Regions from separate parts of the Kitasatospora sp. NPDC048722 genome, predicted to be linked through region 1. Evidence: predicted binding sites of a transcription regulator. Region 1 holds the regulator's gene; each other region holds the start of a gene.
What was found. The regulator HrcA, encoded in region 1, represses chaperone genes, less so after heat shock. The targets are predictions, from matches to a motif close to TTNGCACTCNGNNNNNCNGAGTGCNAA.

Region 1 (9,496 bases):
CCCGTCCAGGGTCTGCAGCGGCACCTGGGTGCCGAGCGAGGCGGCCGTCATCGGAATGGTGACGGTGCAGTGCAGGTCGTCCCCGCGCCGCTGGAAGACGCTGTGCGTGGTCTCGGCGATCTCCACGTACAGGTCGCCGGCCGGGCCGCCGCCGGGGCCGACCTCGCCCTCGCCGGCCAGCTGGATCCGGGTGCCGTTGTCGACACCGGCCGGGATCTTGACGGTCAGAGTGCGGCGGGCGCGGACCCGGCCGTCGCCGGCGCACTCCGGGCACGGGGTCGGCACGACGGTGCCGAAACCCTGGCACTGCGGGCAGGGGCGGGAGGTCATGACCTGGCCCAGGAAGGACCGGGTGACCTGGGAGACCTCGCCCTTGCCGCGGCACATGTCACAGGTCTGCGCGGAGGTGCCGGGCGCGGCGCCCTCCCCGCTGCAGGTGGTGCAGGTGACGGCCGTGTCGACCTGGAGCTCCTTGGTGGTGCCGAACGCGGCCTCCTCCAGGGTGATCTCCAGCCGGATCATGGCGTCCTGCCCGCGGCGGGTGCGCGAGCGCGGGCCGCGCTGGCCGGCCGCGGCGCCGAAGAAGGCGTCCATGATGTCGGAGAAGCCGAAACCGGCCGCACCGGCGCCGAAGCCGCCCGCGCCTCCGCCGCCGCCCGGCGACAGCGGGTCGCCGCCGAGGTCGTAGACCTGCCGCTTCTGCGGGTCGGAGAGCACCTCGTAGGCGGCGTTGATCTCCTTGAACCGCTCCTGCGTCTTCGGGTCCGGGTTGACGTCCGGGTGCAGTTCGCGTGCCAGGCGCCGGAACGCCTTCTTGATCTCGTCCTGCCCCGCATCCCGTCGGACGCCGAGTACCGCGTAGTAGTCCGTGGCCACCTAATGCTCCGCTTGTTCCGCCTGTAGTAGTGCTGCGACAGGGCACCACCGCTGGTCTGTCCAGCGGTGGCTGATTGCTACGACTCGGCCAGGATCTGGCCCACGTACCGCGCCACCGCTCGCACCGCCCCCATTGTGCCCGGATAGTCCATCCGGGTCGGACCGATCACACCCAGTTTGGCCACGCTCTCGTCGCCCGAACCGTAACCGACCGACACCACCGAGGTGGAATTCAGCCCCTCGTAGGCGTTCTCCCGGCCGATCCGGACCGTCATCGCCGCGTCCGTGGTCTCACCCAGGAGGCGGAGCAGGACGACCTGCTCCTCCAGGGCTTCCAGGACCGGCTGGATGGTGAGCGGGAAGTCGTGGCCGAAGCGGGTCAGGTTGGCCGTGCCGGCCAGCATGATCCGCTCCTCGTTCTGCTCGGCGAGCGCCTCGAACAGCGTCGCCAGGACCGTGGTGACGGTCGGCCGGTCGACCTGTTCGAACATCGCGGGCAGCTCCTCCAGCGCCGCCGGGACGTCCGGCAGGCGCTGGCCGGCGGCCCGCGCGTTGATCCGGGCCCGCAGGTCCGCCAGGACGGTCTCGCCGACGGTGCCCGGGCAGTCCACCGTCCGCTGCTCGACCCGGCCGGTGTTGGTGATCAGGACCAGCATCACCTTGGCCGGGGCGAGCGCGACCAGTTCGATGTGCCGCACGGTGGAACGGCTCAGCGAGGGGTACTGCACGACGGCGACCTGCCGGGTGAGCTGGGCGAGCAGCCGCACGGTGCGCGCGACGGTGTCGTCCAGGTCGACCGCGCCCTCCAGGAAGTGCCGGATCGCGCGCCGCTCGGGCGCGCTCATCGGCTTGACCTCGGCGAGCCGGTCGACGAACAGCCGGTACCCCTTGTCGGTGGGGATGCGCCCGGCGCTGGTGTGCGGCTGGTGGATGTACCCCTCCTCCTCCAGCGCCGCCATGTCGTTGCGGACGGTGGCCGGGGAGACCCCGAGGTTGTGCCGCTCCACCAGGGCCTTCGAGCCGACCGGCTCCTCGGTGCCCACGTAGTCCTGGACGATCGCGCGCAGCACGGCGAGCTTGCGGTCGTCAAGCTGGCGGACCTCACCGGCCATGGGGCACGCACCTCCGTCTTCGCACGTTGTCCGTTGTGACGTATCGAGCTGATGCGGGCCTGGAAGGCCCGCGTTTGGCACTCTGAGCGCACGAGTGCCAGAACCCTACCTGCCAGTGTACGGCCCGGGTCCGACGGCAGGAACGGCGCAGCGGGGGTGATCCTGCCCGCAGTTCCCGGCGCGGGGGTGGTGCCCCGCGGCCGTCCGGGTGGGAGCATCGATAGCGGACGGCGAACGGAGGAGCAAGCGATGTCGAGCTCGGCCCAGCACACCCGATTCGCGCCCGACCGCGGCCTGACCGGCCGGATGGTCGGGACCATGTTCGTGATCGGGCTGTTGTACGTCGGATTCACCGGCCTGCTGATCGTGCTGCTGCGCGGCGCCTGGCCCCTGATCCTGCTGATCTCCGGCGGGCTGTTCGTGGCCCAGTTCTGGTTCAGCGACAAGATCACCGAACGGGCCATGGGCGCCCGCCCGGTGTCCCCCGAGGAGTACCCGCAGCTGCACGGCACCGTCGACCGGCTCTGCGCGCTCGCCGACATGCCCAAGCCCAGGGTGGCGGTCGCCGACAGCGACATGCCGAACGCCTTCGCCACCGGCCGCAACCCGCAGAACGCCGTCGTGTGCGTCACCACCGGCCTGCTGCGCCGCCTGGAACCCGAGGAGCTGGAGGGCGTGCTCGCGCACGAGCTCTCGCACGTCGCCCACCGGGACGTCGCCGTGATGACGATCGCCGGGTTCCTCGGCGTCCTCGCCGGGGCGATGACCAGGATCGCCATGTACGGCGGGTTCATCGGCGGCGGGCGCAACAACAACGACCAGAACGCGGCGATCGCCGCGCTGATCATCCCGCTGGTGTCGATCGTCGTCTACGCGATCAGCTTCCTGCTCACGCGGCTGCTGTCGCGCTACCGCGAGCTCGCCGCCGACCGCGCCGCCGCCCAGCTCACCGGCCGGCCCAGCGCGCTCGCGTCGGCGCTCACCAAGGTCACCGGGCAGATCGCCGCGATCCCCTCCAAGGACCTGCGCCAGGCGCAGCCCTACAACGCCTTCTACTTCGCCCCGGCGCTGAGCGCCAAGGAGACGGCCTCCCAGCTGTTCTCCACCCACCCGACGCTGGAGAAGCGGCTGGAGCAGCTGGCGAAGATCTCCGCCCAGCTGGGCCGCTGAGCCCCGCCGACCCGCCGACCCGCCGACCGCCTGAAGGGACCGCCGTGGGAATCCTGGACGCCCTGTTCGGCCGCACCAAGCCCGTCAAGCCCGACCTCGACCAGCTGTTCGGCATCCCCTCGGCCGCGCTCACCCTGGAGGCCGGTGCCGGGTTCCTGCCCACCGGGCTGGGCTCGGTGTGCTTCGCGGCCGTCGAGGGTGCCGCGTTCGTCCAGGTCGAGCAGCAGGTGCGGGCGCTGCTCGACGCCGACACCGAGCGCGGCGGCGTCCCGGTGGAGGCCTCCAAGGACGGCTACGGCTACTCGTGGCTGCTCGCCCGGCACACCTCCGAGGAGCTGCCGGAGCTGGTGAACGACCTGCACGCGGTCAACAGCGAGCTGGAGGCGAACGGCTTCGGACCGCAGCTGCTCTGCTCACTGGTCGGCTTCCGCAACGGCGAGGGGCAGTCGCTGGCGCTGGTCTACCTGTACAAGCGCGGCACGTTCTACCCGTTCGCGCCGATGCCCGGCGGCGGGGAGCGGCGCAACAGCCCGCTGGAGCTGCAGATCAACGCGATGCTGGCGAACGACCTGCGGCTGGAGAAGGACCTCGGCCGCTGGTTCCCGGTGTGGGGCGCGCCCGGTCTCTGACGGACCGTCGTCCCGTTCGCAAGGTCACTGCCTATAGTCACCTGCATGCGCAGCCGCCAGTACGGACCCGACCTGACCCCGCCGTGGAAGAAGACACGGCCCGCCCCGGAGGTGCCCGCCGAGCGGGACCTGGTGGTCGAGGAGGCGGAGACCGGCTTCTGCGGGGCGGTGGTGCGCTGCGAGAAGACGGCGGAGGGCTTCACCGTCACCCTGGAGGACCGTTTCGGCAAGCACCGGGTGTTCCCGATGGTGCCGCGCGGCTTCCTGCTGGAGGGCAGGGTCGTCACCCTGGTCCGCCCGACGGGCCCCGCCCCCGTCCGCGCCCCCGTCCGCACCGCCTCCGGTTCGGTCGCCGTCCCCGGCGCCCGCGCGCGGGTGGCGCGCGAGTCCCGCATCTACGTCGAGGGCCGGCACGACGCCGAGCTGGTCGAGCGGGTCTGGGGCGACGACCTGCGGATCGAGGGCGTCGTGGTGGAGTACCTGGAGGGCGTGGACGACCTGCCCGCGATCGTCGCCGACTTCGCCCCGGGCCCCGGCCGCCGCCTCGGCGTCCTGGTCGACCACCTGCTGCCGGGCACCAAGGAGCACCGCATCGCCGCCCGGGTCACCGGTGAGGACGTCCTGGTCGTCGGCCACCCGTACATCGACATCTGGCAGGCGGTGAAGCCGTCTTCGGTCGGCATCCCGGCCTGGCCGACGGTCCCCCGCGGCGAGGTGTGGAAGGAGGGCGTCTGCCGCCGCCTGGGCTGGCCCGTCGACACCCCGGCGGCGTGGAAGCGCATCCTCTCGAAGGTGAACTCCTACAAGGACCTGGAACCCGAACTCCTGGGCAGGGTCGAGGAGCTGATCGACTTCGTGACGCCGGCGGAGTGACAGGCAGGCTCCAGGAGCGGCTGGCGCAGTCGAGCCGGCACCCGTGCGCGAGCCCGGTCGACCTTCTGGGGGGCTGCCACCGCCGCCCCGCCACGAGCGCACCGTGCTCCATCAGGACGCCGGCTTCGAGACCGTCGCCGAGCTCACCGGCCGGCCCGTGCGGCGGATCTGCTAATCCACCAGGTCACGCACGACCGCGTCCGCCAGGAGGCGGCCCCGGAGGGTGAGGGTGGCGCGGCCCCCGGCGTAGGTGTCCGGGGCCAGGAGGCCGCTCGCGAGGGCCTCGGCGGCCGCCTCGCGGGCCGTGTCGGTGAGGAGCGTGAGCGGGATGCCCTCGGCGAGGCGCAGTTCGAGGAGGATGCGCTCGACGCGGCGGTCCTCGTCCGTCAGCACCTCGCGGGCCAGGGCGGGGGTGCGGCCCTCGGCCAGGGCCCGCGCGTAGGCGGCGGGGTGCTTGGCGTTCCACCAGCGGATGCCGCCGACGTGGCTGTGGGCGCCGGGGCCGGCACCCCACCAGTCGGCGCCGGTCCAGTACAGCTCGTTGTGGCGGCAGCGGCCCTCGGGGGTGGTGGCCCAGTTGGAGACCTCGTACCAGTGGTAGCCGGCGGCGGCGAGCGCCTGCTCGGCGATCAGGTAGCGGTCGGCGTGGACGTCGTCGTCGATCATCGGGAGCTCGCCGCGCTTGACGCGGGCAGCGAGCCGGGTGCCCTCCTCGACGATCAGCGAGTAGGCGGACACGTGGTCGGGCCCGGCGCCGATGGCGGCGTCCAGGGAGGCCCGCCAGTCGTCGTCGGACTCGCCGGGGGTGCCGTAGATGAGGTCGAGGTTGACGTGCTCGAAGCCGGCCGCGCGGGCCTCGGCCACGCAGGCCTCGGGGCGGCCCGGGGTGTGGTGGCGGTCGAGCAGTCGCAGCACGTGCGGGCGGGCGCTCTGCATGCCGAAGGAGATCCGGTTGTAGCCGCCCTCGCGCAGCTCGGCGAGGTAGGCCGGGCCGACGGACTCCGGGTTGGCCTCGGTGGTCACCTCGGCCCCCTCGGCGAGCCCGAACTCGTCGCGGATCGCGGCGAGCATCCGCACCAGGTCGCCGGCGGGCAGCAGCGTCGGGGTGCCTCCGCCGAGGAAGACCGTCTCCACCGGGAGGTCCGCGTCGCCCAGGACGCGACGGGCGAGCCGGATCTCCGCGATCACGTTGTCGGCGTACGTCTCCTGGGAGGCGACGGCACCCGAGGAGCGGAGCTCGGTGGCGGTGTACGTGTTGAAGTCGCAGTAGCCGCAGCGGCTGGCGCAGTACGGCACGTGCAGGTAGAAGCCGAACGGCCGCGTGCCGAGCCCGTCGAGGGCGTGCGCGGGCAGGGAACCGTCGGACGGCACCGGATCGCCGTCGGGGAGTGCGGAGGGCATGACCCCATTGTCCCGTACGGCCCGGGCGAACCCGCGGGCCGTACGGGACGGGGGACGGCTCAGGCCTCGTTGGCCCCGGCGTACATCGCGGTCACGGCGTCCGCGTACGTCCGCTCGACCACCGGACGCTTGATCTTCAGGCTCGGGGTGAGCTCGCCGTGCTCGATGTCGAGGTCGCGCGGCAGCAGGTGGAACTTCTTGATCGTCTGCCAGCGCTGGAGGTCGCCGTTGAGCTTCTTCACGAAGCCCTCGATCAGCTCGTGCACCTGCGGGTCGGCGGTCACCTCGGCGTAGGACTTGCCGGCCAGGCCGCGCTCGGCGGCCCACGGCATGATCACGGCCTCGTCCAGGCCGATCAGCGCGGTGCAGTAGTTGCGGCCGTTGCCGATCACCAGGATGTTGCTGACGAACGGGCACACCGCCTTGAACTTGCCCTCGACCTCGCTCGGCGCGACGTACTTGCCGCCGGAGGTCTTGAACAGGTCCTTCTTGCGGTCGGTGATCCGCAGGAAGCCGTCGGCGCTGAGCTCGCCGATGTCCTCGGTGTGGAACCAGCCGTCCGGCTCCAGCACCTCGGCGGTCTTCTCCGGCAGGTTGTGGTAGCCGCGCATGACGCCCGGGCCGCGCAGCAGGATCTCGCCGTCCTCGGCGATCCGCACCTCGGTGCCGGGCAGGGCGCGGCCGACGGTGCCGATCCGCACGTCCTCCTTGCGGTTGACGCAGGAGCCGGCGCTGGTCTCGCTCAGGCCGTAGCCCTCCAGGATCGGCACGCCGGCGCCGAGGAAGAAGTAGCCGATCTCGGGGGCCAGCGCCGCGCTGCCGGAGACCGCGCCGCGCAGGCGCCCGCCGAACGCGGCGCGGATCTTCGCGTACACCAGCTTGTCGGCGACCGCGTGCTGCGCCCGCAGGGCGAACGGCGCACCGTCCACCCCGGTCGCGATCCGGTTCTCCTGGACGACCCTGGCGTACTCGCGGGCCACCCCGGCGGCCCAGCGGAAGATCTTGTACTTCGCGCCGCCCTCGGCCCGGGCCCGCCCGGCGATGCCGTTGTAGACCTTCTCGAAGATGCGCGGCGCGGACGCCATGACGGTCGGCCGGATGGCCGGCAGGTTGTGGATGATCCGGTCGACCCGGCCGTCCACCGCCATCACGTGGCCGGTGGCGATCTGGCCCGAGATCAGCGTCTTGCCGAACACGTGCGACAGCGGCAGCCACATGAACTGGACGTCGTCCGGGCCCAGCAGCCCGCTCGCCTCCTGGGCGCGCGCCTCGTACGCCCAGCAGTCGTGCACCAGTCGCACGCCCTTGGGGCGGCCGGTGGTGCCCGAGGTGTAGATCAGCGTGGCCAGCTGCTCCTTGTCGAGCGCGGCGACGGCCTTCTCGACCGCGTCCGGGTGCTCCTGGAGGTACGCGGCGCCGCGCTCCTCCAGCTCGGCCAGGGTGATGAGGTCGAGCCCGGCCGTCTCGGGCTCCCCGGCGGGGGCGTCGAACAGGATGACGGTGCGCAGCTCGGGCAGCTCCCCGATCCGCTCGACGGCCTTGGCGAGCTGCGCGGCGTTCTCCGCGAACATCGCCCGGCAGCCGGAGTCGGAGAGGATGAAGGCCGTCTCGTCGGCGTTGGTGCTCGGGTAGACGGTCGTGGTGGCCGCGCCCGCGCACATGTTGCCGAGGTCGGCGACGATCCACTCCAGGCGGGTGGAGGAGGCCAGGGCGACCCGGTCCTCGGGCTGGATGCCGAGCGCCATCAGGCCCGCGGCCACGGCCTTGACCCGGGCCGCGGTCTGCGCCCAGGTGAGCGAGCGCCACTGCTCGGCGCCGGGGGCGCTGTCCGCGGCCTGCTCGTCGACCGGGGCGGGGTAGCGGTAGGCCTCGGCGTTGGGGGTCGCGGCGACCCGCTCCAGGAACAGGTGGGCGACGGAGGCGGGACGCCCGGCGACGATGTCGGCGCTGCCGGAGTCGATCAGGGACTGCGCGGAACTCAACGAGGACCTCCGGGGGCGGGTGGCCGTCTGAGGGATTTGTCGCGGCTCCCGTGGGGGCGGTCGCCGGGCCCCCGTTACGCGTGCGGTACCGGCGAGTAACAAGAGGGCAATCAGCAGCCTAGGGGGAAACCGGTCATTCCGTAAGGGGGTCTGCCCGCCAGGCACCCGGCCGCCACCCCCGTGCCCGGCGGACGGCACCCGCGTGAACCCCGCAACCCGGCCCGCCCGGCGGTTCGGCAAAGGACTGGACAAACCTCATGTCCCGGCCGGGGGAATCGTCTGTACGAGTGCACGAAGGACCGAGAATTGGGATGCGAATCCACCCGTCGACGACAAGAGTGTGCAAGTGCTGATCAGACTGCTCAGGGCGTACCTGCGCCCGTACTCCCGACCGATCGCCCTGCTGGTCGTCCTCCAGCTCGTATCGACCCTCGCAGCGCTCTACCTGCCCACTCTCAACGCCGACATCATCGACAGCGGCGTCGTCAAGGGCGACACCGGCTACATCCTCAGGGTCGGCGCCGTCATGATCGGCGTCACCCTCGTCCAGGCGCTGTGCTCGATCGGCGCCGTCTACTACGGCGCGCGCACCGCCATGGCCTTCGGACGCGACGTCCGCGCGGCCGTCTTCGACCGCGTCCAGAGCTTCTCCGCCCGCGAGGTCGGCCAGTTCGGCGCCCCCTCCCTGATCACCCGCACCACCAACGACGTCCAGCAGGTCCAGATGCTGGCCCTGATGAGCTTCACCCTGATGGTCGCCGCGCCGATCATGTGCGTCGGCGGCATCATCATGGCCCTCAACCAGGACGTCCCGCTGTCCGGCCTGCTGCTCGCCGTCATCCCCCTCCTCGGCACCGTCGTCGTCCTGCTCGTCCGCGCGCTGCGCCCCAAGTTCCGCAGCATGCAGGAGAAGATCGACACGGTGAACCGCGTCCTGCGCGAGCAGATCACCGGCATCCGCGTCATCCGCGCCTTCGTCAAGGACGACCACGAGCAGGCCCGCTTCGGCGAGGCCAACGGCGACCTCACCAGCGTCGCGCTCCAGGTCGGCCGGCTGATGTCGTTCATGTTCCCGGCCGTCATGCTCGTCGTGAACGTCTCCAGCGTCGCCGTCCTGTGGTTCGGCGCCCACCGGATCGACAGCGGCGGCATGGAGATCGGCGCCCTGACCGCGTTCCTCTCCTACCTCATGCAGATCCTCATGAGCGTCATGATGGCCACCTTCATGTTCATGATGGTGCCGCGCGCCGAGGTCTGCGCCGAACGCGTCCAGGAGGTCCTCAGCACCTCCTCCAGCGTCGTGCCGCCCGCCGCGCCCGTCACCGAGGTCCTGCGCCGCGGCAACCTCGAACTGCGCGACGTCGACTTCCGCTACCCCGGCGCCGAGGCCCCCGTGCTGCGCGGCATCGCCATCACCGCCCGCCCCGGCGAGACCACCGCCGTCATCGGCTCC
Region 2 (9,496 bases), on a different contig from region 1:
ACGCGAGCAGCGCGTCGATGGCCGGGCCCTCGCCGCGGACGGCGGCCGCGACCAGCTCCCCCACCAGCGGCGACCCACCACCGCCGAGCACGGGCGGACGACCGGGGCCGACACCACCGCCGGGAACCGCACCTGCCGGGCCGGAATCGGCGTACGACGGATCGCCACCCGGGCCGGAGGGCTCGGCCTCCACCGGGTCCGCCTGGCCGGCCGCACCGGCGACGTCGTCACGCATCGGTCCATGGTGCCTGGTCGAACGGGAAAACGCGGCACCGCGTCCGGAGTTGTGCACCGGAACGTTATGCGCTGCGGCACCGCGCGGCGTGCCGCCGGGCACCACCGGCCCCTCCTGCACCGTGCCGCCTCCCGCCCCGCCGCCGTCGGTGGTCCCGTTCGCCGCGCCGTCCGCCGAGTGTCCTGCGGCTGCGTGGTTCGCCGCAGTGCCTGTCCGCTGGTCCCCGAGGTGCTCCACCACTCCATGGTGCAACCTCGGGACCGCAACGTCACACGCCCGTGCGGCGCTCGTCCCCGGAAACACCGGCGGCGCGCCGCAACCGGCGGCGCCGCCTGCGGTCAGCGGACCAGGCCCCAGCGGAAACCCAGCGCCACCGCGTGGGCACGGTCCGAGGCCCCGAGCTTCTTGAACAGGCGCCGGGCGTGGGTCTTGACGGTGTCCTCGGAGAGGAACAGCTCGCGGCCGATCTCGGCGTTGCTGCGGCCGTGGCTCATGCCCTCCAGCACCTGGATCTCACGCGCCGTCAGGGTCGGCGCCGCGCCCATGTCGGGGCTGCGCAGCCGGCGCGGGGCGAGCCGCCAGGTCGGATCGGCGAGGGCCTGGGTGACGGTGGCCCGCAGCTCGGCGCGCGAGGCGTCCTTGTGCAGGTACCCGCGGGCACCGGCGGCGACCGCGAGGGCGACACCGTCGAGGTCCTCGGCGACGGTGAGCATGATGATGCGCGCACCCGGGTCGGCCGACAGCAGCCGCCGGACCGTCTCGACCCCGCCGAGGCCGGGCATCCGGACGTCCATCAGCACGAGATCGGAGCGGTCGGCCACCCAGCGACGGAGGACCTCCTCCCCGTTCGTCGCGGTGGTGACCCGGTCCACACCGGGTACGGTCGCGACGGCGCGGCGAAGCGCCTCGCGGGCGAGCGGGGAATCGTCGCAAACGAGAACGGAAGTCATGACCGTCGTCCTCCGCAGCTGATCCGCGTCACGTTGAGCCTCCTGGCTGGTACGAACCTCTCCGACACGGCCGATCGGCGACAGAGTCCGTGCTGATCGCCTCAACTTCCCGCGATCGTTCCCGACGTCCGGCGCCCGCTAACCGCCTCCGCACTTCCAACGACCGTCACTCGAATGAGTTACGGCCTTCGGGGCCATCTCCACCACTGTACGTGGCCAACCCATTACCGATCAGCCGCATCGCGGTGCACACGCCGCACTTTTGTGCAGCTCGCGCGCGGTCGGCGTGCGACCCGCACACCGGCGCGGGCTCCGTGCGCCCCTCGGGCCACCCGATTGCCACGCCTGTGCCTGCGAAAGTCCATGCCCACTTCGCCCGTTTTTATAGCTTTCGTATGGTCATTGACTGTTGTGCCACTCTGTGGGTGACTTGTCCATGGAGTTGCCTTAAGTCATATTTCCAGGTGTCCACACCAGTGCATCGACGCCCCGCCACGCCCGCAGCGAGATCCGCTGGGGCCGGCCCGCGGCCGACGAGCCTCTGAAGGGAATGAGCCATGGCAGATTTCTCCCGCCTCCCCGGTCCCAACGCGGACCTCTGGGACTGGCAGCTCTCCGCAGCCTGCCGTGGCGTGGACAGCTCGCTCTTCTTCCACCCCGAAGGCGAACGAGGGGCCGCGCGGAGCTCGCGCGAGGCCAGTGCCAAGGAGGTCTGCACGCGCTGCCCCGTGATCGCCGAGTGCGCGGCGCACGCGCTGGCGGTCCGCGAGCCGTACGGCGTCTGGGGCGGAATGACCGAGGACGAGCGCGAAGAGATGCTCGGGCGCTCGCGCCACCGGCTGGTGGAGGTCCCACTGGTCGCACCGACGGTCGCCCAGCGTTAGCGCCACGCCGAGGCTGCGCCGTGGAGAAACGTTTCTTCGCGGCGCTTCAAGCCTCCGACCGGTGACCCTGTGTCAGCGGGCCCCGGCGGCCCCCGCGAGCCGCTCCAGCATCAGCGCCACGGCCGGCACCTCGGCCAGGTCCGGCAGGGTCAGCGCGACCACCTGCCGCACCGCCGGCGTCCCCGAGGCCGTCCGCACCGGCGCCGTCGACACCCCGTCAGGCCGCACCGACTCCAGCGCCAGCCGCGGCAGCACCGCCACCCCCAGCCCGGCCGCCACCAGGCCGACCACCGCCGGGTAGTCGTCCGTCGCGAAGTCGATCCGGGGCTCGAACCCCGCCCCGGCGCACAGCTCCACCAGGTGCCCGCGGCACTGCGGGCAGCCGGCGATCCACTGCTCCCCCGCCAGCTCGGCCAGCTCCACCGCGCCGCCGCGCCCCGCCAGCGGGTGCGCGGCCGGCAGCAGGCCCACCAGCGGGTCGTCCAGCAGCGGCGTGACCACCAGGTCGGACCAGTCGGTGCCGGCGCTCAGCTGCTGCGCCTCCAGGTTCGCCTCGGCCCGCGCCTCGCGCGGCGTTCCGTGCGCGGGCACCGGGAGGACGGCGGCGCCCTCGGACTGCGGATAGCGGAAGGCCAGCGCGATCTCGCACTCGCCGCCGCGCAACATCGCCAGCGACTCCGGCGGCTCCGCCTCGACCAGCGACACGCGCACACCCGGATGGCTGTCCCGCAGGCGGGCGACGGCGGGCGGCACCAGGGTGGAACTCGCGGTCGGGAAGGACACCAGTCGCACCCGCCCGGCCCGCAGCCCGGCGATGGCCGCGACCTCCTCCTCGGCCGCCGACAGCCCGGCCAGGATCCCGGTGGCGTGCTTGAGGAGCACCCGTCCGGCCTCGCTCAGCTGCATGCCCCGGCCCGAACGGACCACCAGCGGGGTGTCCACGGACTTCTCCAGGGCCTTCATCTGCTGGCTGATGGCGGGCTGGGTGCAGCCCAGCTCGCGGGCGGCGGCGGAGAAGGAGCCGGTGCGGGCGACGGCACGCAGGACGCGCAGGTGGCGGGCCTCGATCATGCCTCAGTTATAAGGCAATCTTTGCTGAACGCAAAATTTCCCTGATAGTTGAGTCTTCAAGCGGACTCCGGGCCCGAACGCCGGAGGCCCGGCCCGCCTCCCAGGATGGGGGCGGACCGGGCCTCCGGTCCACTTCACGGGCCTCAGTGCGAGTGGCCGTGACCGCCGTGCGAGTGGCCGTGACCGTTGTCCGCGGCCTCCTCCTTCTTCTCCACCACGAGGGTCTCGGTGGTGAGCAGCAGGGAGGCGATCGAGGCGGCGTTCTCCAGGGCGGAGCGGGTGACCTTGACCGGGTCGATGACGCCGGCCTTCACCAGGTCGCCGTACTCGCCGGTGGCCGCGTTGTAGCCCTGACCGGCCTCCAGCTCGGCGACCTTGGAGGTGATGACGTAGCCCTCCAGGCCGGCGTTCTGGGCGATCCAGCGCAGCGGCTCGTGCAGCGCCTTGCGGACCACGGCGACACCGGTGGCCTCGTCGCCCGACAGGCCCAGGCCACCGTCCAGCACCTTGGCGGCGTGCACCAGGGAGGCGCCACCGCCGGCGACGATGCCCTCCTCGACCGCGGCACGGGTCGCCGAGATGGCGTCCTCCAGGCGGTGCTTGCGCTCCTTCAGCTCCACCTCGGTGGCGGCGCCGACCTTGATGACGCAGACGCCGCCGGCCAGCTTGGCCAGGCGCTCCTGCAGCTTCTCGCGGTCCCAGTCGGAGTCGGTGCCGGCGATCTCGCCCTTGATCTGGGCGACGCGGCCGGCCACGGCCTCGGCGTCGCCGGCGCCCTCGACGATGGTGGTCTCGTCCTTGGTGATGGTCACGCGGCGGGCGCTGCCCAGCACGTCCAGACCGGCCTGGTCGAGCTTGAGGCCGACCTCCTCGGAGATCACGGTGCCGCCGGTCAGGGTGGCCAGGTCGCCGAGGATCGCCTTGCGGCGGTCGCCGAAGCCCGGGGCCTTGACGGCGACGGCGTTGAAGATGCCGCGGATCTTGTTCAGCACCAGGGTCGACAGCGCCTCGCCGTCGACGTCCTCGGCGATGATCAGCAGCGGCTTCGAGGCACCGCCCTGCAGGATCTTCTCCAGCAGCGGCAGGAGCTCCTGGATCGCGGAGATCTTGCCCTGGTGGATCAGGATGTACGGGTCCTCCAGGACCGCCTCCTGCCGCTCCGCGTCGGTGACGAAGTACGGCGACAGGTAGCCCTTGTCGAACTGCATGCCCTCGGTGAACTCGAGCTCCACGCCGAAGGTGTTCGACTCCTCGACGGTGATGACACCGTCCTTGCCGACCTTGTCGATCGCCTCGGCGATCAGCTCGCCGACCTGGGTGTCCTGGGCGGAGAGGGACGCGACGGCGGCGACGTCGTCCTTGCCCTCGATCTCGCGGGCCACCGAGAGCAGGTGCTCGGAGACGGCGGCGACGGCCTTGTCGATGCCCTTCTTCAGGGCGGCCGGGCCGGCACCGGCGGCGACGTTGCGCAGACCCTCGTTGACCAGGGCCTGGGCCAGCACGGTGGCGGTGGTGGTGCCGTCGCCCGCGACGTCGTTGGTCTTGGTGGCGACCTCCTTGACGAGCTGCGCGCCAAGGTTCTCGTACGGGTCGTCCAGCTCGACCTCACGGGCGATGGTGACGCCGTCGTTGGTGATGGTCGGGGCGCCGAACTTCTTGTCGATGACGACGTTGCGGCCCTTGGGGCCGATGGTCACCTTGACGGTGTCGGCCAGCTTGTTGACACCGCGCTCCAGCGAGCGGCGGGCGTCCTCGTCGAACTGCAGGATCTTCGCCATGTTCCCTATTCCCTCGGGGCTGCGGCCGGCCCACCGGCCGCCGAACTACGTGAACCAACAACCACGCCCCGGGCCCCTGTCACTTGGGACACGGATCCGGGGCGGGTCGGAACGACTTACTTCTCGATGATGGCGAGAACGTCGCGGGCGGAGAGGACGAGGTACTCCTCGCCCTGGTACTTCACCTCGGTGCCGCCGTACTTCGAGTACAGGACGATGTCACCGACGGCGACGTCGAGCGGCAGACGCTGGCCGTCCTCGAAGCGGCCCGGGCCGACGGCCAGGACGACACCCTCCTGGGGCTTCTCCTTGGCGGTGTCCGGGATAACCAGGCCGGAGGCCGTGGTGGTCTCGGCGTCGAGCGGCTGGACCACGATGCGGTCCTCGAGCGGCTTGATGGCAACCTTGCTGCTGGTGGTCACGTCCGAGCTCCCCTTCGGAGATTACGGGGTTTTCTAACGGGTAAGGGGCGAACCTGCGGGCCTGCCGTCGCGGGGGTCAGGCACGCGTCTTCGCGTTAGCACTCCCCAGGTGGAGAGTGCCAAGGACGACCATAGGCCTGTGTTAGCACTCAGTCAACCAGAGTGCCAACGGCGCGCCCCGCCGTCCCGGCCCGCGGACGAGCGGCCGCCGTCCCGCGCGGCCCGGCGCGACCGCCCGGGACCGGCCACCACCCGCCCCGACCGGCGAGAATGGCCCCGTGGACACCGAGAACCTCCAGCCGCTGCTGACCCCCGAGGGACAGGACCTGCTCGCCGCACTGCGCGAGTTCACGCCCGAGGAGGAGCTCGCGCTGGCCACCCGGCTGCGGCGCGAGCACCCGGCCGACCTGGTGTCGGCGGCGTTCGGGCAGGCGCGGCTGCGCCAGCGCGCCCGCGCGAAGTTCGGGGCGGACGCCGACCTGATGTACTTCACGCCCAACGGCGTCGAGCAGTCCACCCGGCGCAGCGTCGCCGAGTGGCGCGCGCAGCGCTTCGCCGGGCTCGGGGTGCGGCGCATGGCCGACCTGTGCTGCGGGATCGGCGGGGACGTCCTGGCGCTGGCCCGGGCCGGGATCGAGGTGCTGGCCGTCGACCGGGACCCGGCCGCCTGCGCGGCCACCGCCGCCAACGCCGCCGCGCTGGGCCTCGCCGACCTGGTCGAGGTGCGCTGCGCGGACGTCACCGACGTGGACGTCACCGGGTACGACGCGGTGTTCACCGACCCGGCGCGACGGACGGCGCGCGGCCGGGTGTTCGACCCGGAGGCGTACGCCCCGCCGCTCTCGTGGGCCGTCCGAGCCGGCCGCCGGACCCCGATCGGCGCGTTGAAGGTCGCGCCGGGCATCCCGCACGAGGCCGTCCCCGAGGACGCCGAGGCCGAGTGGGTCTCGGACCACGGGGACGTGAAGGAGGCGGTGCTCTGGTTCGGCACCAAGGCCGCCCACCCGCACCGCGCGACCCTGCTGCCGCACGCCGCGAGCCTCACCGGCGGCGACCTGCCCGACCCCGCGGCCGGGCCGGTCGGCCGCTACCTGTACGAGCCGGACGGCGCCGTGATCCGCGCCCACCTGGTGGCCGAGGTGGCCGAGCAGGTGGGCGGGCGGCTGATCGACCCGAAGATCGCCTACCTGACCTCGGACGAGCTGGTCCCGACGCCGTACGCGCACGCCTTCGAGCTGACCGACGTGCTGCCCTTCCACATCAAGAAGCTGAAGGCCCTGCTGCGCGAGCGCGGGGTCGGCACGGTGGTGATCAAGAAGCGCGGGATGGCGATCACCCCGGAGGAGCTGCGCCGCCAGCTCAAGCCCTCCGGGCCGAACTCCGTCACGGTGATCCTCAGCCGCACCGACCACGGCCCGCTGATGATGCTCGGTCAGCCGGTCTGAGCGGCCGGGCCGGGCGGACCGGCCGGACGGCTACGCCGGCGGCTGGACGTAGTCGTCCAGCCGGGCCACCGAGAAGCCCTGCTCCTGGATCCGGGCCAGCAGTTCGCCGAACATCTGGGTCATCGTGGCGCCCTTGAGCTCCTTCGGCCCGCGGAAGTGGGCCAGGATGATGTCGCCGGGCTTCAGCTTCTTGTCCGCCGCCTGGTACTGCATGTCGTGGATCTGCATCGACTCGCGCCACAGCACGATCGCCCGTGGACCGCACTCCTGCACCGAGGTGTTGAGCGTCGGCGTGTTGGCGCCGTCCCCGAACGGCGGGCGGAACAGCAGCGGCGCGGTGCCGTACTGCTGGGTGAGCGCGCTCTGGTCCTCGCAGATCTCGGACTTCTGCTTGTCCGGCGTGAGCTTGCTCATCACCGGGTGGGTGACGGTGTGGTTCTGGATGTGGTTGCCGAGCGCCTGGAGCGGCTTGAAGTAGCCGTAGTCGTTCTTGACGATGTCCTTGGTCAGGAACATCGTGATCGGCACCTTGAGGTCGGTCAGCATCTCGACGAACTTTGGGTCCTTCTCGGCGCCGTCGTCGATGGTGATGAAGACGACCTTGTCGCTCGTCTTCACGTCGCTGAACACCGGTACGGTGCCGGTCCGTTCGAGCTTGACGGGCTTGTCGGCGGGCGGGGCGGGAGCCGGGGCCAGCGGTTTGAGGTTCCACTTCGCCCACGCGGCGTCGCCAGCGGCCTGCGCCGCCGCGGGCGTGGTCGCCGCGGCGGTCGGTGCGGCGCCGCCGGAGGGTCGGCCCCCGGCCGGGGCCGCGCTCGTGGGTGCCGGGGCGGCGGCGCCGTCCCCGTTGCCGCCGCACCCGGTGGCGAGGGCCAGCAGGGCCAGCGCCCCCGCCGCGTACGCCTTGGTCCTGTTCCGGCCGTCCTGCTTCACCGCACCGCGCTCCTGGTCCGTCCGCCGTTTCTCAGCTAGCACGGTAGTGGCCTGGCGCGCGGTTCCCGTACCGGCCTACTCGACGTGCTCGCTGATGAAGGACCAGCGGTGCACCGGACGGCCGAGCAGCTCGGCCGGCGGCTCGGCGACGGGCACCGGCTCGCCGCTCCACCAGGCGATCAGCAGCACCCGCTCTCCGGGGGCGCCGAACAGTTCGAGGCGCTCCAGGCCCGCCGAGCCGCGCAGTGCCGGGATCGCCGTCTCCCGTGCCCAGGAGGCCAGTTCGGCCCCGCGGCCGTCGGCGGCGCGGGCCTCCCACATCATGGCGACGGTCACGCGGCACCGCCGCCGAGGGCGTCGTACGCCTGGCCGTGGACGTCGCCGTGGTGGAGGTCCGCGGCCGGGACATGGACGTCGGTGACGGGCAGCGAGGAGTCCGCCGACAGGTCGAAGGCGGACGGTGCGCGGTCGCGCCACACCATCTCGGAGCCCAGGGCGGCCACCATCGCGCCGTTGTCGGTGCACAGGCCGGGCCGCGGCACCCGCAGCCGGATCCCGGCCCGGTCGCAGCGCTGCTGGGCCATCTCGCGCAGCCGCGAGTTGGCCGCGACCCCGCCGCCGATCATCAGGTGGTCGACGCCGTTGTCCCTGCACGCCTTGACGGCCTTGCGGGTGAGCACGTCGGTGACCGCCTCCTGGAAGGACGCCGCCACGTCGGCGATCGGCACCTCCTCGCCGACCCGGCGCTTGGCCTCCACCCAGCGGGCGACGGCGGTCTTCAGGCCCGAGAAGGAGAAGTCGTACGCGGGGTCGTTCCGGCCGCTCAGGCCCCGCGGGAAGGCGATCGCCTCGGGGTCGCCCTCGCGGGCCGTGCGGTCCACGATCGGGCCGCCGGGGAAGCCCAGGCCGAGCACCCGGGCCACCTTGTCGAAGGCCTCGCCGGCCGCGTCGTCGATGGTCGCGCCGAGCGGGCGGACGTCGGTCGTGATGTCCTCGCTCAGCAGCAGCGAGGAGTGGCCGCCGGACACCAGCAGTGCCATCGTCGGCGAGGGCAGCCGGCCGTGCTCCAGCTGGTCGACGCAGATGTGCGAGGCGAGGTGGTTGACCCCGTACAGCGGCTTGTCGAGCGCCCAGGCGTACGCCTTCGCGGCGCTGACGCCGACCAGCAGCGCGCCGGCCAGGCCGGGGCCCGCCGTCACGGCGATGCCGTCGAGGTCGCTCGCCTTGACCCCGGCGGTGTCCAGGGCGCGCTGGATGGTCGGGACCATCGCCTCCAGGTGGGCCCGGCTGGCGATCTCCGGGACGACGCCGCCGAAGCGGGCGTGGTCGTTGACGCTGGAGGCGACCGCGTCGGCCAGCAGCGTGGTGCCGCGCACGATGCCGACGCCGGTCTCGTCGCAGGAGGTCTCGATGCCGAGGACGAGCGGTTCGTCAGCCATGGCGGGTGTCCTCAATGTCCTTCGGGTCGGTGCTGTCGGTGCTGGGGTGGTCGAGGCGCATCACCAGCGCGTCGACGTTGGCGGGCTGGTAGTAGCCGCGCCGGATGCCCACCGGCTGGAAGCCGTGGCGCTCGTACAGCCGCTGGGCGCGCGGGTTGTCCACCCGCACCTCCAGCAGCAGTTCGGCGCAGCCGCGCCGGGCGGACTCCCGGATCAGGTCGGTGAGCAGCGCCGCGCCGAGGCCGGCGCCCTGGTGGCGCTCGTCGACGGCGATGGTCTGGACGTCGCCCTCGCCGGCGATCGCCATCAGTCCGGCGTAGCCGACGATCGTGCCGTCCG
Region 3 (9,496 bases), on a different contig from region 1:
CCGGGCGGGGCTCGCGGGGGCCGGAGGACCAGTCGAGCAGCAGGTGCCGGCGCACCGACCAGACCAGCCGCTCCGCGACGTGCGCGGCGCCCTCGGCGCCGGTGTCCGGCAGGATCACCAGGAACTCCTCGCCGCTGTAGCGGCCGAGGGTGTCGGCCCGGCGGATCTCCATCGCCAGGCGCTGGGCGAGGTCGCGCAGTATCGCGCCGGCCCGCGCGCGCCCGTGCTCGGTGACGATCGCGTCGAAGCCGGCGATCTCCAGGAGCAGCACGGCCAGTGGGCGCGGCCCCTCGTGCTGGTCGGACTGCTCGGCGCGGCGGGCGCGCTCGATCTCGCGGTCCAGGGTGAGCTGGAGGTGCCGGTAGTTCCACACGCCGGTGAGCGGGTCGCAGGAGGCGGTGCGCTCCAGTTCGGCGCAGCGGCCCTCCAGCTCGGCGACCCGCTCGTGCAGCAGCGCCTCCCGGTCGGCGGCCTCGCCGTGCGCCCGACGCAGCCGCAGGCCGAGCACGGTGGCGCCGGCCAGCGCGGGGACGCTCAGCGCGGCCAGGGCGTGGACCAGCAGCGGGGTGGGCAATCGGGGCGCCCTTTCGCGTGTCAGGCTCGGCCCGTCGGTGGCGGGGGCCATGGCGGGGTTCGGGAGGACCTCAGAGGAGAGCAGGGGAGATCCCATGCACAACGAGAAGAGCGGGCTGAGGACACGGCTGCTGGCCGATCGCCGTGCACTCACCGGTGAACAGCGCGCGGAGGCGGCGCACGCACTGGCCGTGCACGCCGGGGGGCTGGCCGCACCGGGGGCCACGGTCGCCGCGTACGTCTCGGTCGGCGCCGAGCCGGGGACGGGGCCGCTGCTGGACGGGCTGCGGGCGCGGGGCGTGCGGGTGCTGCTGCCCGTCCTGCTGGCCGACAACGACCTGGACTGGGCGGCCTACGAAGGCGTGGACGCCCTGGCCCCGGCCGGGCGCGGACTGCTGGAACCGGTCGGTCCGCGGCTGGGGCCGGAGGCCGTCGTGGGGGCGTCGGTGGTGCTGCTGCCGGGGCTGGCGGTGGACCGGCGCGGGCTGCGGCTGGGCCGCGGCGGCGGAAGCTACGACCGGGTGCTGGCCCGGCTGGAGCGGGCGGGGGCACGGCCGGTGCTGGCGGTGCTGCTGTACGAGCACGAGTTGCTGGCGGAGGTGCCTGCCGAGCCGCACGACCGTCCGGTGGACGTGGCGGTCACGCCGTCGGGGCGCCACCGGCTCGGGTGATCCCGGACCGCCCCTCGGGCCCGGAAACGGCGGTGGCCCCGCTCGCGTTCGAGCGGGGCCACCGGTCCTCCGGGCGTCAGCCGTTGGTCAGGACCAGTTTGTGCTTGGTCGCCTTCTCGACCGAGTCCGGCGTGTAGGCCCAGGTCAGCAGCTTGCCCTTGAGCCAGAGGTCGGTCTGGTCGTTGTAGTTCTCGTGGAAGGCGTGGCCGGAGGCGCCGCCGACGTTGACCCAGCGCGAGGAGTCGAAGTCGCTCAGGTCGACGACCATGCGCATCGACGGGATCCAGTCCACCTGGTAGCCGGCCGCGGCGTTCCAGCCCGCCGCGTCGACCGCCGCCGAGCTGCCGGAGAGGCGGTACGGGCCGCGGTTGAGCAGCTTGTGGACGGCGCCGGAGGCGATCGACGAGTCGTCGGTGCCGAGGGTCTGCTCGCGCAGCGTCAGCGTGTGCAGACGGCCCCAGCTCCAGGTGGAGACGTCCTTGCTGAGCAGCGAGGTCAGCTCCTGGCGGGCGTTCTTCATCGCCTCCTGGAGCAGGTTGTCCAGGCCCTTCTGCTCCTTGTGCTGCGAGTCGATGTACGTCCACCAGGTGCTGTCGGGCTTGCTCAGCTGCTGGCGCACGACCTCGGTCCAGCGGTCGCCGCCGTCGGGCTGGGCCTTGTCCGGGTCGCGGGTGCCGCACTCGGTGACGATCTTGCTGGAGCTGTCCGGCTTGGTCGGGTCGTCCTGCTGGCGGACCAGCAGGCAGTTGCCCTTGGCGCGGATGTCGGCCGGGAACTTCTGGCCGAACGCGAGGGTGAGCAGCTGGCGCCAGACCGCGTTGTAGTACGCGGCGGCGGCCGAGTCGGCGTCCTGGTGGTAGTTCCAGTCCTTCAGGAGGTCCTGCGCCTCACGCACGTACGGGTCGTCGATCTGCTGCTTGAGCAGCAGCGGGACGAGCGTCTTGGCCATGACGCTGGTGTTGTCCAGCTGCAGCGTCTGCATGTCGTCCGGCGAGATCTTGCCGTTGTTCTTGAGCAGGCCGTCGATCTGGTCGGTGATCTCCTTGGCCCGGGTGCCGTACTCCCAGTCCTTGGTGAGGCCGTACTTGTACGTCGGGTCGACCACGGCCTGGTTGGCGGTGACGATGTAGCCGGCGGACGGGTTGAAGCTGTACGGCAGGGCGGCGAAGGGGATCGAGCCCTTCCACTGGTAGGCGGAGTCCCAGCCCGGGGCCGGGAGCGTGCCGTCGCCCTTGCCGCGGATCGGGATGTCGCCCGGGGCCTGGTAGCCGATGTTCTTCGCATCGGCGTAGATCAGGTTCTGCGCGGGGACGGCGAAGTCCTTGGCGGCGTTGCGGAAGTCGTCCCAGTTCTTCGCCTTGTCCAGCTCGAAGACGGCGTCCATCGTCCTGCCGGGGTTCAGCGCCGTCCACTGCAGGGCGACGCCGTAGCCGCCGGTGCCGCGGTCGGGGGCGGCGCTGCCGTTCGGGGCGTACTTGCCGACGTTCTGCTGCTCGGTGCTCTGGTCGGAGATGAGCGGGGCGCCGGTCTGGGTGGTGCGGACGGTGATGGTGCGGTCCTCGCCGCCGGCGACCTTGATGGTCTCCTTGCGGAGGTCGAACTTCACGTCCTTGCCGTCCACCTGGTAGGTGTCCGGGCCGGTGACCTTCTCCAGGTACAGGTCGGTGACGTCGGCGCCCAGGTTGGTGAAGCCCCAGGCGATGTCCTTGTTGTGGCCGATCACCACGCCGGGCATGCCCGCGAAGGTGAAGCCGGTGACGTCGAACTGGCACGCCGGCGAGGCGGTGCGGCAGTGCAGGCCCGTCTGGTACCAGACCGAGGGCAGGCCGGGGCCGAGGTGCGGGTCGTTGGCCATCAGCGGCTGGCCGGTCGTGGTGTGCGAGCCGGCCACCACCCAGGAGTTGGAGCCGATGCCCTGGCCCGGGCGGCCGAGCAGCTGCGGCATCGCGTCGACCCGGTCGGTGAGGCCCTGCAGGAGCGCCTTGGTGGTGGCCGCACCCTGCGCGGTGGGGGCCGCGGGGTTGCCGGCGCCCGCCGCGGTGGAGCCGTCGGCCGGGCGGTAGGTGTCGCCCGAGACCGTGCCGGTCTTCACGATCGTGCCGTTGCGGGCGTACGGGTAGTCCGGGTACAGCTCGGCGATCTTGTCCGCGGTGAAGTCCTGGGACAGCAGCGAGCGGTCGATCTCCTCCTGGAGGTTCCCGGAGAGGTTCCAGGCCATCGCCTTGAGCCAGGCCACCGAGTCGACCGGGGTCCACTGCTCGGGCTTGTAGCCGCTGTTGACGACGCCGAGCATCGCGTACTCCAGCGAGGCCTTCTCCCCGCCCGGGTGCTCGGCCAGCCAGGCGTTGACGCCGTCCGCGTACGCCTGGAGGTACTTCTTGGTCTCCGGCGAGAGCTTGGTGTCGAACTCCTTCTGCGCCACCTGGCGCCAGCCCATGGTGCGGATGAAGGAGTCGGTGTCGACCTGGGAGTCGCCGAACATCTCGGAGAGGCGGCCGGCGGTGATGTGCCGGCGGACGTCCATCTCCCAGAAGCGGTCCTGCGCCTGGACGTAGCCCTGGGCGCGGTAGAGGTCCTCGGAGGTGTCGGCGTAGATCTGCGGGATGCCGTTGGCGTCGCGCTTGACGTCGACCGGCGCGCTCAGGCCCGCGATCTTCACGGTGCCGTCGACCGTCGGGAAGGACGCGCGGACCGCGGCGACCCCCCGGTAACCGCCGTAGCCGACGCCGGCCACCAGCAGCACGACCAGCACGATCACGATCAGACGGGCGCGCCGGAACTTCTTGGAGCGGGGCATCTGGGTCCTTGCGGTCCTCGACTTCGGGGCGGGCGGGCGTGTCCAGGGCCTGCGGCCGTGACAGGGCACCACATTAGGCCGAGTCCACGGCACGGCGTGCACGGGGGACGGCCCGGAACGGGGCCTGCGTGAGGAGCCCAACTAAAGATATGGCAAAATGTTAGAATGAGTAACGATCCGCAAGAGGAGTATTGACGGCTTCTTAACGCGCCCGCGGCTCGCCCCGGCACGACCTGGACCACTGCACCACCTGCACCAATGCACGACCTGGACCACTGCACCATCTGCACCACCTGCACCACCTGCACCACCTGCACCACCTGCACCACCGCGAGACACCAGCACCACCGAGAGACACCCCGCCCGCCCCCATGCCTGCACGAGGTGCCCCTGCGTGAACGTCGACCACCTGAACCAGCTGCTTCTCGAGTTCTCCGTGATCCTCCTGGTCGCGGTGGTCGCCGTGCGGATATCGACCCGATCAGGGCTACCCAGCCTCCTCATCTACCTCGGGATCGGCGTCGCCCTCGGCCAGAACGGCATCGGCGTCACCTTCAACAACGCCGAGCTCACCCAGGTGCTCGGCTACGCGGCCCTCGTGGTGATCCTCGCCGAGGGCGGCCTGAAGACCAGCTGGAGAGAGGTCAAGCCGGTGATGCCGGCGGCCACCGTGCTCGCCACCGTCGGCGTCGGGGTGAGCGTGTTCGTCACCGCCGCCGGCGCGCACTGGCTGGTCGGCCTGGACTGGCGCACCTCGATGCTGCTCGGCGCGATCGTCTCCTCCACCGACGCTGCGGCCGTCTTCTCCGTCCTGCGGATGGTCCCGCTGCCGCACCGGCTCACCGGCCTGCTGGAGGCCGAGTCCGGCTTCAACGACGCGCCCGTCGTCATCCTGGTCGTCGCCTTCGCCACCGCCGGCGAACTGGACTCCTGGTACGTCCTGCTCGGCACGATCGTCGCCGAGCTCGCGATCGGCGCGGCGATCGGCCTCGCGGTCGGCAGGCTCGGCGCGTTCGGGATCAAGCACGTCGCCCTGCCGTCCTCCGGCCTCTACCCGATCGCGGTCATGGCGCTGACCGTGCTCGCCTACGCGGGCGGCGCGCTGCTGCACGGCTCCGGCTTCCTCGCGGTCTACATCAGCGCCGTGATCCTCGGCAACGCCAAGCTGCCGCACGGCCCGGCGGTGCGCGGCTTCGCGGACGGCCTGGCCTGGATCGGACAGATCGGCATGTTCGTCCTGCTCGGCCTGCTGTGCACGCCCGAGACGATGGGCGACGCGGTGATCCCGGCGCTCGTCATCGGCGGGGTGCTGGTCTTCCTCGCGCGGCCGCTGTCGGTGGTGCTCACGCTGACGCCGTTCCGGGTGCCCGGGAAGGAGCAGGCCCTGCTGAGCTGGGCCGGGCTGCGCGGGGCGGTGCCCATCGTGCTCGCCACCATCCCGGTGGTCTCGGGCGCGCACAAGGCCGAGGACGTGTTCAACATCGTCTTCATCCTGGTCGTCGTCTTCACCCTGCTCCAGGGCCCGACCCTGCCCTGGGTGGCCAGGCAGCTGAAGATCGGCGAGGGCGCGATGGGCCAGGACCTCGACATCGAGTCCGCGCCGCTGGAGAAGCTGCACGGCCACCTGCTGTCCGTCGCGCTCTCCCCCGAGTCCCGGATGTCCGGCGTGGAGGTCGGCGAACTGCGGCTGCCCAAGGGGGCGGCGGTCACCCTGGTGGTCCGGGAGGGGAACTCCTTCGTACCGGACCGGGCGACGGTGCTGCGCGGCGGCGACGAGCTGCTCGTCGTCACGACGGACGAGGTCGGCGAGGCGGCGGAGAAGCGGCTGCGAGCCGTGGACAAGGGCGGCAAGCTCGCGGGGTGGCTGTACGGGAAGTGAGCCGTACAGTGGCGGGGTGCCGGGCCTTTCGGGGCCCGGAAGCCCGTTCTGGCTTGGATCCGTTGGGATCTAGCGCTATCTACGCGCGTAACTGTATGCTGGAAGAACACCGCTTTTGACCGACCCAGCATCTGCCTGATGCAGAGTTGGCGCGACCGCTCGGCGGCTGCGGCCCGGCTCTCGGCAACCACGCCGGAGCGGCCCGGTATCTACCCCGGTCGACGCGCGAGAGGACGACTCTCGGCGCCGTCGGGGCCACCCCATGCCCTTGCCGCGCTACCAGGCAGCAGGAAGGACGACCGTGACGGCCCGCCGAACGGTCGACGACGCCACGGACACCCCCACCGCCCCGGACGCCGCCCCCGCGCGCGTCGGGTACGGCGCGCTGCTGCGCACCCCGGGTGCCTGGACGTTCCTGGCACCCGCGTTCGTCGCGCGGCTGCCCTACGCCATGCTCAGCATGGGCATCCTGATGCTCGTCACGGGCACCGGCGGCTCGTGGGGCACGGCCGGCACCGTCACGGCGGTCGCCGCCGTCGCCCAGGCCCTGATCGGCCCGCAGACCGGCCGGCTCGCCGACCGGTACGGGCAGGCAACCGTCCTCGTCCCGACCGTCGTCGTGCACGCCGCCTCGGTCGCCGCGCTGATCGTCCTCGCGAACGGCCACGCGCCGGCCTGGAGCCTGTGCCTGGCCGCCGTCCCGGCCGGGGCCAGCGTGCCGCAGATCGGTGCGATGGTCCGCGCCCGCTGGGTGGCCAAGCTCGGCGCCGAGGGCGCCTCCGCCTCCTCCGCCGCCAAGGTCGGCACCGCGTTCGCGTTCGAGTCCGTCACGGACGAGCTCACCTTCGTCGTCGGCCCGATCCTGGCCGCCAAGATCGCCACCTCGGTCAGCCCCTCCGCGAGCCTGATCACGGAGGCCGCGCTCACCTTCGTCGGCGGCCTGGCCTTCGCCGCCCAGCGCCGCACCGCGCCGGCCCGGATCGTGCCGCAGCCCGGGGCGCAGCGCGTCTCCGCGCTCGCCTCGCCCGGCGTCCGGCTGCTGGCCGGCGTCATCCTGGGCGTCGGCGCCGTGTTCGGCGGCATGCAGGTCTCGGTCAACGCCTTCGCCGACTCGGTCGGGCAGCACGCCGCGGCCGGCACCGTGTACGGCATCTTCGCCGGCGGCTCGATGGTGGCCGGTGTGCTCTACGGCGTGATCGCCTGGCGGCGCGCGGTGCAGCAGCGCATGATCACCAGCTACACCCTGCTGGTGCTGGGCTGCTCGACGCTGTGGGCGATGCCCAACCTGGTCACCCTCTCGATCGCCGGGCTGGTCTGCGGCCTGGCCATCGCGCCGACCCTGATCAGCGGCTACACCCTGGTCGAGACGCTGGTCGCGGACGGCGCCAAGACCGAGGCCTTCACCTGGCTGACCGGCGCCATCGGCCTCGGCCTGGCGGTCGGCTCGATGGTGGCCGGGCGGCTGATCGACGGCCACGGGCCCTCGGCCGGGTTCCTGGTGCCGGCCGTCGGCGCCGGGCTGGGGCTGGCCGCGCTGGTCTCGCTGCGGCACCTGCTGGCGCCGTCGGGCGGGGCGAGCACGGTGGTCGCCGGATCCGACGGCAGCGCCGTCCCGGCCGGCGCCGAGCCGCAGCTGGTGGGCGCCGCCAAGGGCTGACGGCGGCCCGACCGGGCCCACGTCACACCGGAGTCGCTGGACTCATCCAGCGGAATGCCGCATCATTGACCATCGTTAGCACTCATCAGGCGCGAGTGCCAGGAGGAAGACAAGTGCCCACGTACCAGTACCAGTGCACCGAGTGCGGCAACGGCCTGGAGGCGGTGCAGAAGTTCACCGACGACGCGCTGACCACCTGCCCCGACTGCCAGGGGAAGCTGCGCAAGGTCTTCTCGGCCGTGGGCGTGGTCTTCAAGGGCTCGGGCTTCTACCGGACCGACAGCCGCTCCTCGTCGAGCAGCTCGGTGAGCTCCTCGTCGTCGAGCTCGTCGACGACGTCCTCGTCGTCCGCGGCCTCCTCGACCCCGGCGTCATCCACCTCGGGCTCGTCCTCCCCGGCTCCGGCCGCCGGCTGACCCCAGCACGCACCGGAAGGCCCGCTGCCCCGCTTCACGCGGTGGCGGCGGGCCTTCCGTCGTTCTCACGGCCGTTCCCGGGTCCGTTCTCACGGCCGTTCCCGGGGCCGCCCTCAGGGGCCTCATCGGGGCCTCCTCGGGGCCGGTCCGGTCAACGTTGACGGGCTCGGCCAGCTCGTTCGGGTGTACGGAATCGTCCACAGGGCCGGGGTTTTCCACAGGCTGCGGATAACGTCTTCCGGCTTTCGCCGCGGACGCTCATCGTGGGGTCACCAGAGACCGACCGACCCCGGAGGTGGTTCCCGATGAACGCCCTCAGCCACGCCGTCCCGCTGCCCGCACCCACCGTTCCGCCCCGGCGAGCCGTGCCGAGCTTCCGGCCGATCCGGCGCGGGGCGGGCGGGCGGCACCGCTGGTGGCGCGCCGTCCGGCGGCGGGCCGGGGTGCCGGCGCTGGTGCTGCTCGCGGTGGCCGCGGCGCTCGCGTTCGGACCCGCACGGGCCGGGCTGCCGCCGCCGTCCGGCGGCGCGCTGGGCCAGGCGGGTTGTCAATCCGGTGCTTCGGATGATCACCCGTAACCGGTCGACGACTTCGTCGTTCGAGGCGGCATGAAGGGCTTCAAGGAATTCCTGCTGCGTGGAAATGTCGTCGAGCTCGCCGTCGCCGTCGTCATCGGTGCGGCCTTCACCAACATCGTCAACGCCTTCGTCAAGGGCGTGATCAATCCGATCGTCGGTGTCTTCGGGACGAAGGACCTCACGTCCTACAGTTCCTGCCTCAAGGGGCCCTGCGAGGTGTCCCCCAACGGCGACGGCGTGTCCGGGATCCTCATCCTCTGGGGCTCGGTGCTCAGTGCCGCGCTCCAGTTCCTGATCACCGCCGCCGTCGTCTACTTCGTCCTGATCATTCCCATGAACCGCATGGCCGCGCGGCGCAAGCCCCTCGCCGAGGAGATGGCGGAGGCCGAGGCCAAGGAGGTGCAGCTGCTCACCGAGATCCGCGACGCACTGGTCGCCCCGCTGCGCTGAGCGCGGCCCGGCCTGACCTCGTCCCTCGCCCCTCGTCCCTCGTCCCGCTCAGTCTCCGTGGTGCGGCGGGCGCTGGCTCAGGTACCAGTCCAGCCCCCGTCCGCTCCCGGCCCCGGGGCGGTCGCCCCAGCCGGAGTCGGTGTCGTCCCGGGACTGCCGGTCCAGCGGGTCCCCGAAGACGAGGCGCGCCTTCGCCCGGACCTGCTCTTCGGCCTCCCGCTGCCGCGCGGCCTGCTCTTCGGCCTCCCGCTGCCGCGCGGCCTGCTCCGGCCGATCCGGCGTCTCCTGCTCGTGCGCCCGGCCCCCCGCCTGGCCCTGTCCCTGCTCGCTCACCCTGTTCACCCCGTTGCTCGACCCGGTCGTCCTGTCCTTCCAGCCTAAGAGCCCGAGACGGACCTCGGGCCCGGGCCCGCACCGCGCGCCAGCCCGCGTCCCCGAGGAACCGGAGCCGGCGCGGCCGGGGCGCCTCGCGCAG

Region 2: a site for HrcA is predicted at 5,483-5,509, ahead of groES (co-chaperone GroES). Genes of this name have one in related genera too.
Region 3: a site for HrcA is predicted at 7,653-7,679, ahead of AB0C76_RS22195 (FmdB family zinc ribbon protein). Genes of this name have one in related genera too.

Annotation. Positions count from the first base shown of each region.
Region 1 is NZ_JBEZGX010000037.1:86,262-95,757, forward strand. It holds gene dnaJ (molecular chaperone DnaJ) at 1-876, opposite strand, end outside; gene hrcA (heat-inducible transcriptional repressor HrcA) at 954-1,988, opposite strand; gene htpX (zinc metalloprotease HtpX) at 2,238-3,158, shown strand; gene AB0C76_RS25730 (hypothetical protein) at 3,203-3,787, shown strand; gene AB0C76_RS25735 (DUF3097 domain-containing protein) at 3,833-4,660, shown strand; gene hemW (radical SAM family heme chaperone HemW) at 4,832-6,061, opposite strand; gene AB0C76_RS25745 (AMP-dependent synthetase/ligase) at 6,121-8,043, opposite strand; gene AB0C76_RS25750 (ABC transporter ATP-binding protein) at 8,390-9,496, shown strand, end outside.
Region 2 is NZ_JBEZGX010000009.1:94,495-103,990, reverse strand. It holds gene shbA (RNA polymerase sigma factor ShbA) at 1-67, opposite strand, end outside; gene AB0C76_RS09930 (response regulator transcription factor) at 574-1,185, opposite strand; gene AB0C76_RS09925 (WhiB family transcriptional regulator) at 1,743-2,069, shown strand; gene AB0C76_RS09920 (LysR family transcriptional regulator) at 2,142-3,140, opposite strand; gene groL (chaperonin GroEL) at 3,284-4,918, opposite strand; gene groES (co-chaperone GroES) at 5,035-5,340, opposite strand; gene AB0C76_RS09905 (class I SAM-dependent methyltransferase) at 5,619-6,785, shown strand; gene AB0C76_RS09900 (polysaccharide deacetylase family protein) at 6,816-7,718, opposite strand; gene AB0C76_RS09895 (hypothetical protein) at 7,794-8,054, opposite strand; gene tsaD (tRNA (adenosine(37)-N6)-threonylcarbamoyltransferase complex transferase subunit TsaD) at 8,051-9,157, opposite strand; gene rimI (ribosomal protein S18-alanine N-acetyltransferase) at 9,150-9,496, opposite strand, start outside.
Region 3 is NZ_JBEZGX010000030.1:28-9,523, reverse strand. It holds gene AB0C76_RS22220 (GGDEF domain-containing protein) at 1-574, opposite strand, end outside; gene AB0C76_RS22215 (5-formyltetrahydrofolate cyclo-ligase) at 669-1,244, shown strand; gene AB0C76_RS22210 (penicillin acylase family protein) at 1,321-4,041, opposite strand; gene AB0C76_RS22205 (potassium/proton antiporter) at 4,436-5,920, shown strand; gene AB0C76_RS22200 (MFS transporter) at 6,222-7,577, shown strand; gene AB0C76_RS22195 (FmdB family zinc ribbon protein) at 7,691-7,993, shown strand; gene AB0C76_RS22190 (hypothetical protein) at 8,299-8,571, shown strand; gene mscL (large conductance mechanosensitive channel protein MscL) at 8,602-9,021, shown strand; gene AB0C76_RS22180 (hypothetical protein) at 9,070-9,354, opposite strand.